Regions from separate parts of the Candidatus Sarcina troglodytae genome, predicted to be linked through region 2. Evidence: riboswitches for the same ligand, from Rfam matches in the RefSeq annotation. Region 2 holds a riboswitch; the other holds the start of a gene.
The links. Region 2 has a riboswitch for S-adenosylmethionine ahead of metK (methionine adenosyltransferase). Riboswitches for the same ligand answer to the same signal wherever they lie in the genome.

Region 1: it holds a riboswitch for S-adenosylmethionine, as region 2 does, so the genes downstream of both, HH195_RS10570 (amino acid permease) here and metK (methionine adenosyltransferase) in region 2, are expected to answer to the same signal.

The regions. Positions count from the first base shown of each region.
Region 1 covers NZ_CP051754.1:2,272,404-2,276,623, reverse strand. Annotated here, with positions in the region: gene HH195_RS10585 (undecaprenyl-diphosphate phosphatase) at 1-212, opposite strand, end outside; gene HH195_RS10580 (lactate utilization protein) at 435-1,073, shown strand; gene HH195_RS10575 (hypothetical protein) at 1,138-1,365, shown strand; SAM riboswitch class I at 1,437-1,548, shown strand; gene HH195_RS10570 (amino acid permease) at 1,724-3,157, shown strand; SAM riboswitch class I at 3,293-3,403, shown strand; gene HH195_RS10565 (O-acetylhomoserine aminocarboxypropyltransferase/cysteine synthase family protein) at 3,565-4,220, shown strand, end outside.
Region 2 covers NZ_CP051754.1:1,922,465-1,926,684, forward strand. Annotated here, with positions in the region: gene recD2 (SF1B family DNA helicase RecD2) at 1-1,124, opposite strand, end outside; gene metK (methionine adenosyltransferase) at 1,348-2,523, opposite strand; SAM riboswitch class I at 2,650-2,749, opposite strand; tRNA gene HH195_RS08780 (tRNA-Tyr) at 2,827-2,911, opposite strand; tRNA gene HH195_RS08785 (tRNA-Thr) at 2,917-2,991, opposite strand; tRNA gene HH195_RS08790 (tRNA-Val) at 3,006-3,081, opposite strand; tRNA gene HH195_RS08795 (tRNA-Tyr) at 3,095-3,179, opposite strand; tRNA gene HH195_RS08800 (tRNA-Thr) at 3,185-3,259, opposite strand; tRNA gene HH195_RS08805 (tRNA-Val) at 3,274-3,349, opposite strand; tRNA gene HH195_RS08810 (tRNA-Tyr) at 3,363-3,447, opposite strand; tRNA gene HH195_RS08815 (tRNA-Thr) at 3,455-3,529, opposite strand; gene HH195_RS08820 (hypothetical protein) at 3,689-4,220, opposite strand, start outside.

The sequences.
Region 1 (4,220 bases), 350 kb from region 2:
GGGTCAAAGGGATTTAGCTTTTTAAAATATAAAAACAATACTGCAAGGATAGAACCAAATTGAATTACAACAAAAAATGTGCTGATAAATACTTGAGAAAAGTCAAGTTTTATAAATTCATCAACTAATATCATATGTCCTGTACTACTTACAGGAAGCCACTCGGTTATACCTTGTACAATTCCTAGTATTATGGCTTTTAAAAATTCCATTAATATACCCCCGATTTTTTAATATGTTAATAAGTATGCAAATATAATTATATATATAATATAGAATTAATGGAATAATTTGATATAAAAGTTAACAATAAGTACATAAAAATTAATGACTAGGTAGATAAAGTTGTATATATATGTAATTCATTCTATAATGAATAATATATAAGATTTATTATTTGTTATAAAGTATATAGATGTGTGGAGGAAATGATTATGAATGATGATATTAAATGGTTAAATGAAATTAGAATTGAAAAGACTATAAAGGCTTTAAATGATAATGGGATGGAAGCTTGTTTAGTTTCTGATAAAGAAAGTCTTATAAATAAAATTGATGAGATATTAAAAGAGGGAAGTTCTGTAACTTTAGGTGGCACTATGACTGCTTTTGAGGTAGGAATTGTTGATCATTTAAAGAGTGGAAGATTTGAGTATTATGATAGATATAAAGAAAATTTAACTGAGGAAGAGAGAAAAGATATTTATAGAAAAGCTTTTTCTTGTGATGGATATATAACAGGTTCTAATGCTATAACAGAAGATGGAGAACTTTACAATGTAGATGGTAATGGTAATAGAGTTGCCGCTATGATTTATGGACCGGATAAGGTAATAGTTATAGCTGGAGTTAATAAAATTGTTAAGGATTTAAATGAAGCAAAATCTAGGGTTGAAAGAATTGCAGCACCTGCTAATGGCAAAAGATTAAATAGAAAAACACCTTGTGCAAAGGTTGGATACTGTATGGATTGTAAGAGTCCAGAAAGAATGTGTAGGGAATATACTGTTATTAAAAGACCTATTCCAGGAAGAATTCATGTTATATTTTTAAATGAAGAATTAGGATATTAAAGGAACTAAACATTTTAAGCCTTAATATTATATTTATGTGATAATTATTATATAAGGTGATATTATGTGTTCAGATGTCTCACTTTTAAATATAGCTATAAATTTTTTACCTTTAAATGCTAATATTGTTTCTATTAATAAAAAAAATAATACAGGTATGAGACGTAATGCTAACGATAACTTAATTGTTCAATATATATATAATGGTACTGATTATACATTAATTTTAGAGAATAACAATGATTATTGGAGAGTTAAAGAAACATATAATGAGTTTTTAGAAATATTTTAATGTTTTTTATGGTTGAAGAAATTTATTATAAAGAGTATAATAAGTTTAAAATTAAATATTAATGAATAAGTCTTTTATCAAGAACGGTGGAGGGACTGGCCCTGTGAAACCTAGCAACAGCCAATAAATCGTATTGGAATTGTGCTAAATCCTGCAAGAATGTATTTTCTTGAGAGATGAGAGAGAATTTAGTTAAATTAGTTAATAATTTTTAGTTAAGATAGAAACTATTTCTTTGTCGTCTTGCAAAGAAGTAGTTTTTTTGCTTTAGAAAAAATATGTTTTGAATTATATATTTTAAACAATGGATTGTTCTAAAAATTAGATTTGAAAGTTAATGAAAGAGGAGGTTTTTTGTTTGGAGAATAAAAAGAAGCTTTCAATGTTTGGATTTTTGTTTATAACAGGTTCAATCCTTGTAGAGTTGTATGAATATCCAACCTTTGCAACATCAGGCTTTAGTGCTGTGTTTTATTTATTAGCTGGAGGATTTTTATGGTTTTTACCAGTTGTATTGTGTGCAGCAGAGATGGCAACTGTTGAAGGATGGAGTGAGGGTGGAGTTTTTACTTGGACCAAAAATACTTTAGGTGAAAAATGGGGATTTGCTCACATATTTTTTCAGTTTGTTGTTTTTACAATAGGTGCAGTAACAATGATATATTATGTTGTGGGTGCAATAGCATATGTAACTGGATGGACAGCGTTAAATTCAGATCCAACACTTAAATTTTTAGCAGTAATTATAATTTTCTGGGCTGTAACTTTTATTCAATTAAGTGGAATAAGAAATACGGCTAAAATAGCTAGAATTGGATTTATAGGTGGTGTTTTAATACCAGCATTTATTTTATTTATTTTATCAGCAGTGTACATATTTTCAGGAAATCCAATTGATATAGACATAAGTACAAAGACATTTTTACCTAATTTTACAAATATAAATTCATTGGTTGTATTAGTGTCATTTATGTTATCTTATATGGCGGTTGAAGTTTCAGCAACTCATGTAAATGATATGAAAAATCCAAAAAGAGATTACCCAATAGCAGTAATTATTTTATTATTTTTAGCAATAATTTTAAATACAATAGGAGCTATATCAGTAGGTGCAGTTGTCCCTAAATCAGTTCTTAGCTTAAATGAAGGAGTATTTCAAACTTTTGCACTACTTATTAATCACTTCGGGCATTTTTCATGGCTTGTGGATATTATAATAATTTTCTTAGCGATTGGTTCTATTGCAGAGGTTAGTTCTTGGATTGTAGGACCAACTAGAGGACTTTCTGTTGCAGGTGAATATGGAATATTTCCTAAGGGGTTAGCTAAAAGAAATAAAAATGATGTAGCACCAAAACTTTTAATAATTCAAGGAATTGTTGTTACAATGTGGGCAATAGTTTTAACTTTTGGAGGCGGAAGCTCTAATGTTTCATTTTTTATGGCAATGACATTAACAGTTATTGTTTATCTTGCTGCATATTTTTTATTTTTCTTAGCATATATTAATCTTGTACTTAAGAAAAGAAATTTAAAGAGAGCTTACGAAATACCTGGGGGAATAGTAGTAAAACTTATTTTAGCTATAATAGGTTTAATATTTTCAGTAATAGCCTTTATAATATCTTTCTTGCCACCATCTGGTCTTCAAAGTGGTAGTATAGGAGAGTATACAACAATATTAATTGTTTGTTTTGCAGTAACTATGGTGTTACCTTTTATAATTTATTATGTGTTTAAAGGAAGAAAGATTAAAGCAACTTCAAATAATGTAGAAGCTAAGGTTAGTTAGATTAAAATATTATTAAAGTTTTTATAAATAGGAATATTTTACTTTAAATATTATTATAAATTATATTAAGAAGTTGTAACAAATAAAATAAATATTAAATATTATAAAAATATAATTAAAAAATAAATAAAAAATCTTTTATCAAGAATGGTGGAGGGACTGGCCCTATGAAGCCTAGCAACAGCCAATAATCATATTGGAATTGTGCTAAATCCTGCAAGAATTTATTTTTTTGAGAGATAAAAGTAGTTTATGAGTACATTAATTTAGTAACTAAACTATTTCTTTATCTTTTTAGATATAGAAATAGTTTTTTATTTTATAGAAAAATAAAATTTTATTTATCATGTATAAGTTAATTATTATTGATTATTGCTAAAAAATGTAGTATTAAGGGGGAATTAATAATGAATAAAGAAAATTTGAAAAAAGAAACATTATGTATAAAAGGTGGATATAATGGTGAAACGTTAAATTCAGTTACGTTACCAATAGTTCAAAGCACATCTTATAGATTTGATAGTGCAGAGCAGGTGGCTAATCTTTTTGATTTAAAAGAAAATGGGCATATATATTCTAGAATAAGCAATCCAACCGTGGCTGCACTAGAAGAAAAATTAACAGCTCTTGAAGATGGAGTTGGTGCAGTTTGTGTATCATCAGGTCAGTCAGCAGTGCTATTAGCCGTTTTAAATATTTGTAAAAGTGGTGATCATGTAGTTTCAGTTTCTAGTGTTTATGGTGGAACTTTTAATCTATTTAATGTAACATTAAAGACTTTCGGAATAGAAACAACATTTGTTGATCCTTATGATAGTGAAGATGAAATTTTAAGTAAGATTCAAGATAATACTAAGCTTATATTTGGTGAAACCATAGGAAATCCTAGCCTTAATATATTTGATTTTGAAAAATTTTCAAAGGTTGCAAAGATATCTAATATTCCTTTAATTATAGATAATACAACTGCAACGCCGTATCTGTTTAATCCATTTAAATATGGAGCTAATATTATTGTTCATTCTACAAGTAAATATATAGATGGTCATTCGGTAGCGTTAGG
Region 2 (4,220 bases):
TTAGCAGCTCTTCCAGTTGGCGCTCCTAAAGCTACACTAAAACCACATTTCTCAAATATATCTATTATACATTTTATTATAGTTGTTTTACCAGTACCTGGACCTCCTGTTATTATTTCTATACCATTTTCAAAAGCACCTTCAATAGCCTCTTTTTGAACCTTTCCAAAATTAATATTATTTTTCTTTTCAAACTTTTTAATTAAATTTTCTACATTTTCATCTATCTGTTCAAAATCACTTATCGCTAAACTTAATATTTTATTAGTTATTCCAAGTTCACAGTAATAATACGGTATAGTAAAAACACCTTCAATTCCATATATTTTTTCAACCTTTATTTTATTATCTAAAGCACTATCTAAAATATTTTTTTCTATAATTTCTTTAGAAACCTGCAAAATCTTAATTGATTTTTCTATAAGTATATCCTTTGGCATATATGTATTTCCAGCCATACAAAATTCATTTATTATATACTGTATACCAGTTTGTATTCTAAAAGGTGATTCTATATCAATTCCTATTGATTTAGCTATTTTATCCGATATCTTAAAACCAATTCCTAAAATATCTTCACAAAGTTTATATGGATTTTCTTTAATTACATCAATGGCTATAACCCCATATTTTTTGTAAATTTTCATACATTGCTTTATTGTTAATCCATGACTTTGAAAAAATATGTATATATCCTTAAGTTCTTTTTGTTCTACATAAGATTCTTTTATAATCTTAAATTTTTTATTTCCTATACCATCTATATTTTTTAATTTATCTATATCGTTATCTAAGATTTCTAATGTTTTATCTCCAAATTTATTTACTATTTTCTTAGCAGTAATTGGTCCAATACCATGTATTACCCCTGATGATAAATATTTTTCTATATCTTTTGAAGAACTTGGAATGATTTCCTCACAAATTTCAACTTTGAACTCTTTCCCAAAACTAGGATGATTAATCCAAGTGCCTGAAAGTTTTAATAATTGCCTTTCTCTTATATGAGGAATCTCTCCCACTATCGTATAAATAATATTATCATCTTTAATTTTAGCAATAGTATATCCATTTTCCTCACTTCTATAAACAATACTATCCACTGTACCACTTAATACTTCCATAACAGTTCTCCTACAAATATTTATTATCTTTAATCTATAATTAGTATATCATATTTTAATTTGTTTAAATTGCAATGATTTTATCAAAATATTTTTCATATACTATTTTAATAAATAAATGAAGTTAAAAATTAATTGAAAAAATAAAAAATCTACTTTCCTTTATATGAAAATAAGCATTCTTGTAATTAAATTACAAGAATGCTTATTTAACATTTATATCTTAAAGATATTTTTTTATCTCTTCTACTTTGTTTAATTTTTCCCATGGAGCATCTATATCAGTTCTACCGAAATGTCCATAAGCTGCTGTTTGTCTGTATATAGGTCTTCTTAATTCTAAATCTTTTATTATAGCACCTGGTCTTAAGTCAAATATTTTTTCAACTATTTCAACTATCTTATCGTCTGATATTCTACCTGTTCCAAAAGTATCTACAACTATTGATACTGGCTTTGCAACACCAATTGCATAAGCTAATTGAATTTCTAATTTATCAGCAATTCCTGCAGCTACTAAGTTTTTAGCAACCCATCTTGCAGCGTATGCAGCTGATCTGTCAACCTTTGTTGGATCTTTTCCTGAGAAAGCTCCACCACCGTGTCTTCCATATCCACCATAAGTATCAACGATTATTTTTCTTCCTGTTAATCCACTATCCCCTTGTGGTCCACCTATTACAAATCTTCCAGTTGGATTTATGTAATATTTTGTTTCACCGTCTAATAATTCTGCTGGTATAACAGCTTTTATTACATGTTCCATTAAATCTTCTCTTATTTGTTCTTGAGAAACTTCTGGTCCATGTTGTGTTGATATAACTATAGCATCTATTCTTACTGGTTTATTATCTTCATATTCAACTGTAACTTGAGTTTTTCCATCTGGTCTTAAATAAGGTAAAGTACCATTTTTTCTAACTTCAGTTAATCTTCTTGATAATCTGTGAGCCATAGCTATTGGTGCAGGCATAAATTCTTCAGTTTCATTAGTCGCAAAACCAAACATCATACCTTGATCTCCAGCCCCTACAGCTTCAATATCATCTTTTTGACCTTCTCTTGATTCTAACGCTTCATCAACACCCATTGCTATATCATTTGATTGTTCGTCTATTGTTGTCATTACTGAACAAGTATCGCAATCAAAACCATATTTAGCTCTATCATATCCTATTTCTCTTATAGTTTCTCTTGCTACTTTAGGAATATCAACATAACAGTTAGTTGATATTTCTCCCATTATCATAACCATCCCTGTAGTTACTGTTGTTTCACAAGCAACTCTTGCTGTTGGATCTTGTGCTATTATAGCATCTAAAACTGCATCTGATATTTGGTCACAAATTTTATCTGGATGCCCTTCTGTTACTGATTCTGATGTAAATAATCTTCTCATAATTATGGGTTATATAAAATAACCTCTTTTTCACTCCTTTCTTAAATAGCCTTTTTAAATTTCTTAAAAAATTTAAAAATAAAAGCCTCAACTTAATTTAAGAAGAGACTTGAATTCACTAAGCTCCTCTTATCTTGCAATAAAACACTGCAGGAATTGGCACCTTGGTAAATCACTGGTTGCCGGGCTTCATAGGGCCTTTTCCCTCCACCTCTCTTGATAAGAGTTATATATACTCTAATATGTATATGCATTTAACTATGTAAATAGACACTATCTTCATAAAATATAGTGCCTATTATTTGGTGGAGGAAGATGGATTCGAACCATCGAAGTCACTGACAACAGATTTACAGTCTGCCCCCTTTGGCCACTCGGGAATTCCTCCACATTTGGAGCTGGCAATAGGAATCGAACCTACAACCTGCTGATTACAAGTCAGCTGCTCTACCGTTGAGCCATGCCAGCATATATTAAGTTAATGGTGGTCACAACAGGGATCGAACCTGTGACCCTCTGCTTGTAAGGCAGATGCTCTCCCAGCTGAGCTATGCGACCTTATTGTTTTTATTGGTGGAGGAAGATGGATTCGAACCATCGAAGTCACTGACAACAGATTTACAGTCTGCCCCCTTTGGCCACTCGGGAATTCCTCCACATTTGGAGCTGGCAATAGGAATCGAACCTACAACCTGCTGATTACAAGTCAGCTGCTCTACCGTTGAGCCATGCCAGCATATATTAAGTTAATGGTGGTCACAACAGGGATCGAACCTGTGACCCTCTGCTTGTAAGGCAGATGCTCTCCCAGCTGAGCTATGCGACCTTATTGTTTTTATTGGTGGAGGAAGATGGATTCGAACCATCGAAGTCACTGACAACAGATTTACAGTCTGCCCCCTTTGGCCACTCGGGAATTCCTCCACATTTTTGGAGCTGGCAATAGGAATCGAACCTACAACCTGCTGATTACAAGTCAGCTGCTCTACCGTTGAGCCATGCCAGCGTAACTTTTTTGTTTTTTCTCTTGAAACATCTCCAATCGACAAGACTTAGTATATATGTTATTTATGTTTATTTCAACCTTATTTTTAGGCCATTTTTTCTTTTTATTTTAAATTATTATCATTTTTCTCTTTATTTTTTTCATTTAATATGTTTTTCTTTATTTTTCATTTATTTTATTTTCTATCATTTTTATATCTATATATGGATCCAAAATTAAAACTAATTCATCATACTGTTTTTTTGATAATTTATTTTTTAATAGCTCAAATATTTCAGTTGCAGCTAACACTTCATCATTCCTTTTGATATTATTTATAAGATTCCTATAATCATTTACTGATAAACTATTTGCCATTTTCATTATTTTTAATTTATCAATACTTGATATTTTATTTATTATACTGTTTTTATCAGTTTTAAATACACTTTGTACAACTTCCTCTTCTACCCTCTCTTCTTTATCTTTATCCACAAGCATAATTTTCTGTGAATTTTCTTCGTCTATAACCTCTACATGTTCATTAGAAATGCTTGAAAATTCATCTTCCTCTAAAATATCTTCTTTTTTATTAGTTATATTTATCCCTTGATCAGCATTATTTTTAGAAATCTGATTATCTTTTTCACTTAATAAAGACTCCTCCTTATTTTTATTAAATGCTATATCTTTATCTAAATAATTTTCTTCG